DNA from 3 places in the Dyella sp. 2RAB6 genome. Region 2 is predicted to be linked to each of the others. Evidence: riboswitches for the same ligand, from Rfam matches in the RefSeq annotation. Region 2 holds a riboswitch; each other region holds the start of a gene.
The links. A riboswitch is a leader RNA that binds a small molecule or an ion and turns the genes downstream of it on or off. The one in region 2 is predicted to bind cobalamin.

Region 1 (3,265 bases), on a different contig from region 2:
GCGCCGTGCTCGCGCGCCAGCTCGTTGGACATCGACAGCGCGTGGAAGTAGATCTCCTCGGCGATGCGCGTGGACAACGCCAGCGCCTCGGCCGAATCGAACGGCAGGCGCAGCTTGAAGAACACGTCCTGCAGGCCCATCACGCCCAGGCCCACCGGGCGCCACTTCTGGTTGGCGGTGCGCGCGGTGTCGATCGGATAGAAGTTCAGGTCGATCACGCGGTCGAGTTGGCGCACGGCGGTGCGCGCGGTGGCGGCGAGCTTGTCGAAGTCGAACACGCCGTCCACCACGTGGCGCGCCAGGTTCACCGAGCCCAGGTTGCACACCGCGGTCTCGCCGGCGTTGGTCACCTCGAGGATCTCGGTGCACAGGTTGGACAGGTGGATGACGTTCTGCGGCTTGGCAGTCTGATTGCTGGTGGCGTTGCTGCGGTCCTTGAAGGTCATCCAGCCGTTGCCGGTCTGGGCCAGGGTGCGCAGCATGCGCGCGTACAGATCGCGTGCCTTGACCTTCTTCACCGCGATGCCGGCGGCTTCCGCTTCGCGGTAGGCGCGCTCGAAGGTCTCGCCCCAGCTGTCGACGAAGTGCGGCACGATCTTCGGATCGAACAGCGACCACTCGCTGTCGCTCTCGACGCGGCGCATGAATTCGTCGGGAATCCAGTTGGCCAGGTTGAGGTTGTGCGTGCGGCGCGCCTCGTCGCCGGTGTTGTCGCGCAGTTCGAGGAATTCCTCGATATCCGCGTGCCACGGTTCCAGGTACACGCAGGCCGCACCCTTGCGCTTGCCGCCCTGGTTCACCGCGGCGACCGAGGCGTCCAGCGTCTTCAGCCACGGCACCAGGCCGTTGGAATGGCCGTTGGTGCCGCGGATCAGCGAGCCGCGTGAACGCACGCGCGAGTAGGCCAGGCCGATGCCGCCGGCGAACTTGCTGAGCTTGGCTACGTCGCCGTACTTCTCGTAGATCGACTCCAGCGAATCGGTTGGCGAGTCGAGCAGGAAGCAGGAGCTGAGCTGCTCGTGCGCGGTGCCCGCGTTGAACAGCGTGGGCGAGCTGGCCATGTATTCCAGCGAGGACAGCAGGCGGTACAGCTCCAGCGTCTCGCTGATTTGATGGGTGCCCCCCTCGTTGCCGCCCAGCGCACAGGCGATGCGCATGAAGAAGTATTGCGGCGTCTCGATCACCTTGCGCAGCTGCGGATGGCGCAGCAGATAGCGGTCGTACACGGTGCGCAGGCCGAAGTACTCGAAGCGGCGCGTGGCCAGCGGGTCGATCGCGTCGTTGAGCTTGCGCGCATTGGCGGCGACGAAGTCGCGCAGGCGCTCGTTGAGGATGCCCAGCTCCGCGCCGCGCGCGACCGACTGGGAAAAGCTCTGGATTTCCTGGCCGCTCACTTCCTTGTCGACATATGCGCCCAGCAGGCGCGCGGCGAGCTGGCCGTACTCGGGTTCCTCGGCGGTGAGCGCGGCGGCGGTGCGGATCGACAGCTCGTCCAGCTCGCGCGTGGTGGCGCCGTCGTACAGGCCGCCGATGGTCTTCAGCGCCACCCGCAGCGGATCGACCGCGTGCAGGCCTTCGCCGCTGCGGGTCACCGCGCGCACGATCTTGTTGACGTCGACGATCTCCTGGCTGCCGTTGCGCTTGGTCACACGCATCTGGCCAGGGTTGTGCGGAGGGGTGAGGGCGAACGGCGTTTCCGCGACGGCTTCCATGCGCGCGGGCTCAGGCGTGGCCGCGTCGGTGGCGGCGGGGAAGGCGGATGCGTCCGCGCGATCGTCGGTGCGTTCGCGCGAGTCGGTATCGATAGGTTGCATGGCGGCATCGCTCCAGGCCAAAGGCTTCAACGACCTGCTCCCGCGCGCAGGGCTGAGACAGGACGGTTTCTGCGCGGACGGCCGTGCGCCGGAGCGAATGCTCCGCGCCACGGCGCGCCTCCCCGCGGAAGCCGCCATCACTCATCGCGACGCTCTTGTCGCGATGTGCCGGCAGGTCTTCGGACTCGCAGACATGGATCGTTCGTGGGCGATCGATCCGACCTACTTGCCCCCGCTTCCCAGCCTCCCGGGCCAGTGCGATGGGAGCTTTCGTTTCCGCTTACCGCTGCGGGGCAGTTCCGGATTCAAACCGGATTCCCTATTAAGCCAATCCGACCGTGGGTCTGAGAAAGGCACCGACCGGCACAACATATAGGGGTTAGCCGGGGTCGGTCAACCCAATAACTTGTGCATAGATCGGTGGATAAGTGGCCTGGTGCGAGGCGTGGCGCGGGCTGGCGGGTTTCCCAAAATCTTGTGGACCCGCCCGTGCCGGGCAAGCTCAGGGCTCGATCGTGAAATCCACCTCGATCGGATACGGCGCCGGGCTGGCCGGGGGAGCCGGCAGCTTCCAGTTGGCGAAGCTGCTGAGCAGGCAGGTGGCCACGTCGGTGGGGGCGCGTACTTCGACCCGGCCCAGGCTGCCGTCCGGGTGCACCTCGGCGACCAGGGTGAACGGCGTTTTGTTGGGCTTGGGCAGGGAGGTGATACAGGCCTTGAGCGCGTCGGTGGTGCGGTCGCCGATCGCGGCCCACATCGCCTTCTGGTACTCCGACCCGCCCTTGGCGGCCTCGGTCAACTTCGCCTGCTGCACCCGCGTTGAGAAATCGTCCGCCGGCAGGCCGGGCGTGGATAGCAGGGCGAGGAAGAGCAGGCTGGTCATGGCGGGGCTCCTTGCGGGAAAGGCCGCCACGTTACCGCAGTGCAAGCCACCGAAGGGGAGAGGGTCATGCCGAGGTCGCCGAAGATCGTCGCCGCGCTGCTGGCGCTGGCTGCTACCGCGCAGGCCGGGGCGGTGGAACGTGTGGAGGTTCCGCGTTCCGATGGAGCGAGCACGCCGCTGATGGTGTACGAACCGGCCGCGACGAAAGCCTGCCCGCCCTTGCTGCTGGTTTCGCATGGCGCCGGCGGCAGCGAGCAGGGTCTGCGCTATGTGGGCGAGGCGCTCAGCGCCGACGGCTGGCGGGTGGTGGCGATGGGCCACCGCGAAAGCGGCCTGCCGGTGCTGAAACAGGACTTGCGCAGCGGTGGCTTCAAGGGCGGCATCACCGCGCTGGTCACCGACGCACCGGCGTATCGCGCGCGCTTCCTCGATGTCGACGCTGCCCTGGCCTGGTCCGAACAGCGCTGCCCTGCGCCATTCAAGGCGCTATTGGGCCATTCGATGGGCGCGATCACGGTGATGCTGGAAGCTGGCGCGCATAACAAGTTGGGATTGGCGCCGAAGGGCG
Region 2 (3,265 bases):
GCCGTTGGTGGTGCCCGGCGCCAGCAGGGCCGCAGCATTGACGTTGTTGAGAATGGGCAGCTTCTGCAGCTGCTCGGAGGTCAGCACCGTGCGCGAGTCGACCGACGACACGTCGATCGCCGGCAGCGCATTGGCTACCACCTGAATACCCTCCAGGTTTTTGGCCGCCGTCGCCGCGGCAGCGGCGGTGAACGAAATCTCGGAACCGGTGCTCACCACCACCTGCACGTTGTCGCGCGTGCTGATGTCCTTGCCGTCCTTCTGCAGGGTCACGCGGTAGCGGCCGACCGGCAGCGACGCGGCGCGGTAGCGGCCGCTGGAATCCAGGCCGATATCGCGCGTCAGGCCGGTATCGACGTTCTCGATATGGACGGTGGCGCCGGCTTCATCGGCGCGGCCGAAGATGGTGCCCGAGGCGTTCGACTGAGCCACTGCTACTCCGGCAAGGCTCATGCTCAACGCAACGGCGAGGGTGGTCCGGCGCCACAGCGGCGCACGACCAGCGTGCTGGAACTTGATCATTGACGTTCTCCCCATGATGGCCTTTGCGGCCGACAGGCGCAGTGCGCCGAATTGCCAATCGCAGGAAAACGTGCCGGCAGAGTACGTAAGACCGGACCCGCACCGAGAGAACTTCCCCAAGCTCTCGTGTGCAACACGTAAGTTCCAGCGATTCGCCGGCGGAACATAAGCGTGTGAATTAGCGTCCGTCAACAAATTATTTACGCCTGCAGGGCTTCGTAATACATCATTTGCAACAATTACTTAGGCAGCAAAATGTAAGTTTTCGCCATGCTTGCGTGTAGCTTGCTTGAAGCTTGCTTGAGTGCCTTTTGGACGTCCAAATGAGGTCGTAATTTCATTCGGTATGCGCGTTTGGGAAACGATGGGGTAGGCGCAAGAACTAGCTGGCCACCCTGCCCCACCCCAAGCGCTGCGTTGCCAGCGCCCCGGCCGCCCCGTTAAAGTTGCGTTTGTTCGGGTGTCCCAAGGCCATCACGCCAAGGGATGAAACGGGAAGCCGGTGCGCCTTCGTGGCAAGGCCGGCGCTGCCCCCGCAACGGTAAGCGAGCAGTTCCACCGGCGGTGACATGCCACTGCACTCCACGAGTGCGGGAAGGCCACTGCAGGATCGCGCGGCGACGCGCACTCGCAAGCCCGGAGACCGGCCCGAATATTTTTCCTGGTGGCTCGCGGAGGGCGCAGCCGGACCACGTGCCGGTGCCTGTCTGCCTGCCGTCGTTTGCGCTACCTCCTCCGTCGTGCCGCCAGCTCATCATTGATGGGCCGTGCGCGAGGCGCGGCCAAGGAAAAGCGCTCCATGAAGAAGACCCTGCTGGCCACCGCCCTGCTCGCCTGCGTCGCCGCGGCCCATGCCGCCGACCAGAACGAGGCCGGGCAGCTCCCCACCGTGGTGGTGACCGCCACCCGCACGGCCACGCCGATCGACCAGACGCTGGCACCGGTCACCGTGCTGACCCGCGCGGATATCGAACGCCTGCAGCCGCAGTCGGTGCAGGACCTGCTGGCCGGCTTGCCGGGCGTGGCGTTCGGCAATGCCGGCGGCCTCGGCCAGCAGACCTCGCTGTTCATGCGCGGCACCAATTCCTCGCACACGCTGGTGCTGGTCGACGGCGTGCGCATCGGCACCGTCGGCGCCGGCATTCCCGCGTTCGAGCAGTTGCCGGTGGAACAGATCGAGCGCATCGAGATCGTGCGCGGCCCGCGTTCCAGCCTGTACGGCTCGGATGCGATCGGCGGCGTGATCCAGATCTTCACCCGCCACGGCCAGCCCGACGAAGCGCTGACGCCGTCGGTCACCGTGGGTGTGGGCAGCCATCGCCTGGTCGACGGCCAGTTCGGCCTGTCCGGCGGCTCGCGCAACGCCTGGTTCAACGCCAGCGTGGGCGGCCAGTACACGCGCGGCATCAATGCCTGCCGCGCGGCGGCGGCGGGCGTGGGCGGCTGCTTCACCAACGAGCCGGACAACGACGGCTACCGCACCTACAACGGCGCGCTCAGCGGCGGCTACCGCTGGGACGACGGCACCGAGCTGAGCGCCAGCGTGCTCAAGAGCAAGGGCGATATCGAGTACGACGGCAGCTTCCAGAACTACACGCGCCGCTCGCAGCAGGTGGCGGGTGCGAACCTGCGCTTCGCCGTGCTCGACGCGTGGAAGATGAGCTTGAGCGCCGGCCAGAACATCGACCGCGCCGACAACTATCTCAACCGCGCCGATCTGGCTGCGGACATGACGCCCGCCGGCCATCTCTATTCGCGCCGCAACCAGGCCACCTGGCAGAACGACGTGACGCTCGCCCCCGGCCAGCTGCTCAGCGCTGGCGTGGACTACCAGCAGGAACACGTCGACAGCGACACCGGCTACCTGCGCAGCAAGCGCGACAACACCGGCGTGTTCGCGCTGTACCAGGGCCAGTTCGGCCCGCATGAAATCCAGCTCTCGGCCCGCCACGACCACAACCAGCAGTTCGGCAACCACAACACCGGCGCCGCGGCGTATGGCTACGGCTTCGCGAACGGCCTGAAGTTCACCGCCTCCTACGGCACCGCGTTCCACGCGCCGACCTTCAACGACCTCTACTTCCCGCCGTTCTTCGGCTTCGCCACCGCCAACCCCAATCTCAAGCCGGAGAAGTCGCGCACGGCGGAGATCGGCCTGTCGGCACGCCCGGGCGTGTGGAACTGGGCGGTGAATGCCTACCAGACCAGGATCGACCAGCTGATCGGCTACGACGCCTTCTTCGTGCCGATCAACGTGAGCAAGGCGCGCATCCGCGGCATCGAAGGCCAGCTCGGCGCCGACGTCGACGGCTGGCACCTGCGCGGCTACCTCACCTTCCAGAAGCCGGAGAACCGCGGCGAGGACGACCCCAGCCGCGGCAACCTGCTGGCCCGCCGTCCGGAGCGGATCGCCCGCCTCGACCTGGACCGCGACCTGGGCGGCGCCTTCAGCATCGGCGGCACGGTCAACGCCGAGGGCTACCGCTACGACGACGCGGCCAACCTGCAGCGCCTGGGCGGCTACACCACGGTCGACCTGCGCGCGAGCTGGAACTTCCAGCCCGGCTGGACCCTGCAGGGGCGCGTGGCCAACGTGTTCGACCACCGCTACGAAACCGTGCGCTTCTACAACCAGCTGGGCCGCACGGCCTACCTGACGCTGCGCTACAGCCCGGCGCACTGACCGGCGCAGGTTGGGGTGAGCCGCAGGCGAACCCCAACGTGGCACCTTCATAGGCTGCGA
Region 3 (3,265 bases), on a different contig from region 2:
CAGCACCAGCATCAGCGGCAGGGTGACGTCCTCCACCGCTTCCTCTTCCAGCACCGGGTCGGGCAGCCACGGGCCGATATAGGTCTCGCGCTGGCGGTGCGCGGACTTCAGCAGGTCCAGGCACAGGCGCGTGACCGTGCGGCACAGATAGGCCTCCGGTTCACGCACCTCGCCCCGGTCGGCCTTCATCCAGCGGATGAAGGCCTCCTGCACCATGTCCTCGGCATCCGCGACGGAGCCGAGCATGTGGTAGGCCACGCGCAACAGCTTCGGGCGCAGCGGCGCGAAGCTGTTGCGGGCTTGCTGCAGCACCGCCTCGTCCATCAGGCGGCCGCGGCGCGCGCCGACGCCCTGACCTCGGCCGCCTCGGCGAACACGCCGAAACCGACGGCAAGGCGGTTCCAGCCGCCGATGATGTTGACGATCACGCTGAGCTTCACCTGCTCCTCCTCGCTGAAATGGGCCTTGAGCGCCGTGTAGGCCTGCTCGGGATCGGCACCTTCGGACAAGCGTGCCAGCACCTCGGCCCAGCCCAGCGCCGCGCGTTCCCGCTCGCTGTAGCAAGGCGCATCGCGCCAGGCGGCGACGAGGAACAGGCGCTGCTCGCTCTCACCCTTCTCGCGCGCTTCGGCAAAGTGCAGATTGAGACAATGCGCGCAGCCGTTGATCTGCGAAACACGGATCTGCACGAGTTCGGACAGGCCCGGCTCCAGGCTGGCGGATGCGGCCAGGGCGATCATCGCCTTCTGGTATTCCTTCAGCAGCACGGGCGCGGCGGTGACGAGGTTGAGCCTGGGGGTCTTGCTGGACATGGGCGGGGTCTCCTGTGTTGGTCCCGAAGCTGGGACGAGACAGGGGCCGCGGATGTGACATGCCCTCCCCGCTATCGGGCGCCGCGCTTGGTCGCGGCCTTGGCGACTGCAGCCTTGGCGACCGCGCGCTTGGCGGGTTTCGCCTTGGCTGGCTTCGCGGCCTCCTTTGCCGCGACTTTCCGCGCCGGCGCGGCCTTCCTGGCGGACACCGCCTTTCTGGCGGGCACGGCCTAACCAGGTGCTGCTCAACCCCTGGTCCACCTATCCGGGCGCGCCGATCGCCGGCGCCACCATTCCCACCGTGGGTACGCCGCAGCCGATGGTGCCCGAGGCGTGGGTGCGGACCTTCAAGAACATCCCCTCGACGGAACGCTGGGAGCCGGTCGCGCTGCGCCAGTACAAGGAAGGCTGAGCAAACCGTTCCAGGCCCGCGGGAGCAGCCCAGCCAGGGCTGCTCTCCTCACCTCCTTCCGCTTGACGAACCCCCTGCCCTGGACCTAACTTCCACCCCGCTGGTGGTTCCCATCCTTTCATCGCGATGAAAGGATGGATTAAAAGGGAAGCCGGTGCGGCCTTACGGCCAATTCCGGCGCTGCCCCGCAGCGGTGTGTGGAAACGACCCTCGTCAGAAGCACTGGCCTTGTGAAACCGGCCGGGAAGCGGCGAGCAGTAGGCGAGGCGTTCGCGCCTCTCGTCCACGAGCCCGAAGACCTGCCCCGGCCGGGAAGCGCGAGCTTCCCGCTTGACCTGGAGCTTCCGCGGGGAAGCGGCTGGGGCTGCGCGCCATGGTTTTGCCGTGGCCGTTCGCTCCTGCGCGACCTTGCGCCAGCCCGGTTCGCCCGCGGGGGCGAAGGTCGCGCGCGTATCCGCGAAACACTCGCGGCTGCGCGGTTCCTTCGTTCCTCATTCACCACGAATCGAGGAGTGCAGCATGACCACCGTTACCAATCTCGGCTTCCCGCGCATGGGTGCGCGGCGCGAGCTCAAGCAAGCCCTGGAAGCCTACTGGCGCGACGCGGCGCTACGGCCGCAACTGCTGGACAGCGCGCGCCAACTGCGCGAGCGCCATTGGCAACTGCAGCGCGAAGCCGGCGCGCACGTGGTGCCGTGCAACGACTTCTCGCTGTACGACCACGTGCTCGACACGGCCTTCCTGTTCGACGCGATTCCCGCACGCTACCGCGCCCTGGCCGATGCCGACCCGCTGGCCGGCTACTTCGCCATGGCCCGCGGCACGCAGCGCGAGGGTCTGGACCTGCACGCGCTGGAAATGACCAAGTGGTTCGACACCAACTACCACTACATCGTCCCCGAGCTGCAGGCCGGACAGGCGTTCCGCCTGCGCCACGACAAACCCGTCGCGGAGTTCCTCGAGGCGAAAGCGCTCGGCCATGCGGCGCGGCCGGTGCTGCTGGGGCCGGTCAGCTTCCTGCTGCTGTCCAAGACCACCGACGGCAGCGATCGCCTCGCCCTGCTCGACCGCCTGCTGGGTATCTACACCGAACTGCTGGGCAAGCTGCACGAGGCCGGCGCCGAATGGGTGCAGATCGACGAGCCCTGCCTGGTGCTCGATCTGGACCACGACGATGCCACCGCCTACCGCACGGCCTACGCGGCGCTGGCCCGCGCCGCGCGGCCGAAACTGCTGCTGGCCACCTACTTCGGCGCGCTCGGCGACAACCTGCGGTTGGCGCACGAATTGCCGGTCGACGGCCTGCATGTCGACCTGGTGCGCGCGCCCGCCCAACTCGATGCCGTGCTGGAAACGCTGCCGGCGGAACGCGTGCTGTCGCTCGGCGTAGTGGACGGCCGCAACGTGTGGCGTGCTGACCTGGACCGGGCCATGGCCATCACGCGCGTGGCGATCGAACGCCTCGGCAAGCAGCGCGTGTGGCTGGCGCCGTCCTGCTCGCTGCTGCACGTGCCGGTCGACGCCACGCTGGAGAAAGCGCTGCCGTCGGACGTGCACGCCTGGCTGGCCTTCGCGCGGCAGAAGATCGAGGAACTGCGCACGGTGGCGGACATGTGCAAGGGCGTGGTCACCGCCTACCCGGCCCTGGAACGGGCACGCGAGCTGGTCGCCGCGCGCAAGGGCTCGACCAAGGTGCACCGGCTGCAGGTGGCGCAACGCCTGGCCAACCTGGACGCCGCGGCCGCGCACCGCCGTTCCACCTACGCCTTCCGCCGCGCCAAGCAGCAGCGGCGCTTCGACCTGCCGCTGTTCCCGACCACCACGATCGGTTCCTTCCCGCAAACCAAGGAAGTGCGCGAGGCGCGCGCCCGCTACAAGTCGGGCCAGCTGTCCGCGGCGGACTACGATGAACTGATCGCCACCCAGACCGCCGAGTGCGTGCGCTTCCAGGAAGAGATCGGCATCGACGTGCCGGTGCACGGCGAGTTCGAACGCAACGACATGGTGGAATACTTCGGCGAACAGCTCGACGGCTTCGTCT

Region 1: linked by a shared signal. The riboswitch ahead of AB4083_RS10005 (ribonucleoside-diphosphate reductase subunit alpha) and the one ahead of btuB (TonB-dependent vitamin B12 receptor) in region 2 are both predicted to bind cobalamin.
Region 3: linked by a shared signal. The riboswitch ahead of metE (5-methyltetrahydropteroyltriglutamate--homocysteine S-methyltransferase) and the one ahead of btuB (TonB-dependent vitamin B12 receptor) in region 2 are both predicted to bind cobalamin.

What each region holds. Positions count from the first base shown of each region.
Region 1 covers NZ_JBFRGP010000005.1:16,610-19,874, forward strand. Annotated here, with positions in the region: gene AB4083_RS10005 (ribonucleoside-diphosphate reductase subunit alpha) at 1-1,712, opposite strand, end outside; cobalamin riboswitch at 1,968-2,194, opposite strand; gene AB4083_RS10010 (peptidase C13) at 2,317-2,697, opposite strand; gene AB4083_RS10015 (alpha/beta hydrolase family protein) at 2,764-3,265, shown strand, end outside.
Region 2 covers NZ_JBFRGP010000006.1:83,061-86,325, reverse strand. Annotated here, with positions in the region: gene AB4083_RS11560 (TonB-dependent receptor) at 1-432, opposite strand, end outside; cobalamin riboswitch at 964-1,188, shown strand; gene btuB (TonB-dependent vitamin B12 receptor) at 1,322-3,205, shown strand.
Region 3 covers NZ_JBFRGP010000002.1:128,695-131,959, reverse strand. Annotated here, with positions in the region: gene AB4083_RS04635 (sigma-70 family RNA polymerase sigma factor) at 1-312, opposite strand, end outside; gene AB4083_RS04630 (carboxymuconolactone decarboxylase family protein) at 324-812, opposite strand; gene AB4083_RS04625 (hypothetical protein) at 1,051-1,224, shown strand; cobalamin riboswitch at 1,311-1,545, shown strand; gene metE (5-methyltetrahydropteroyltriglutamate--homocysteine S-methyltransferase) at 1,744-3,265, shown strand, end outside.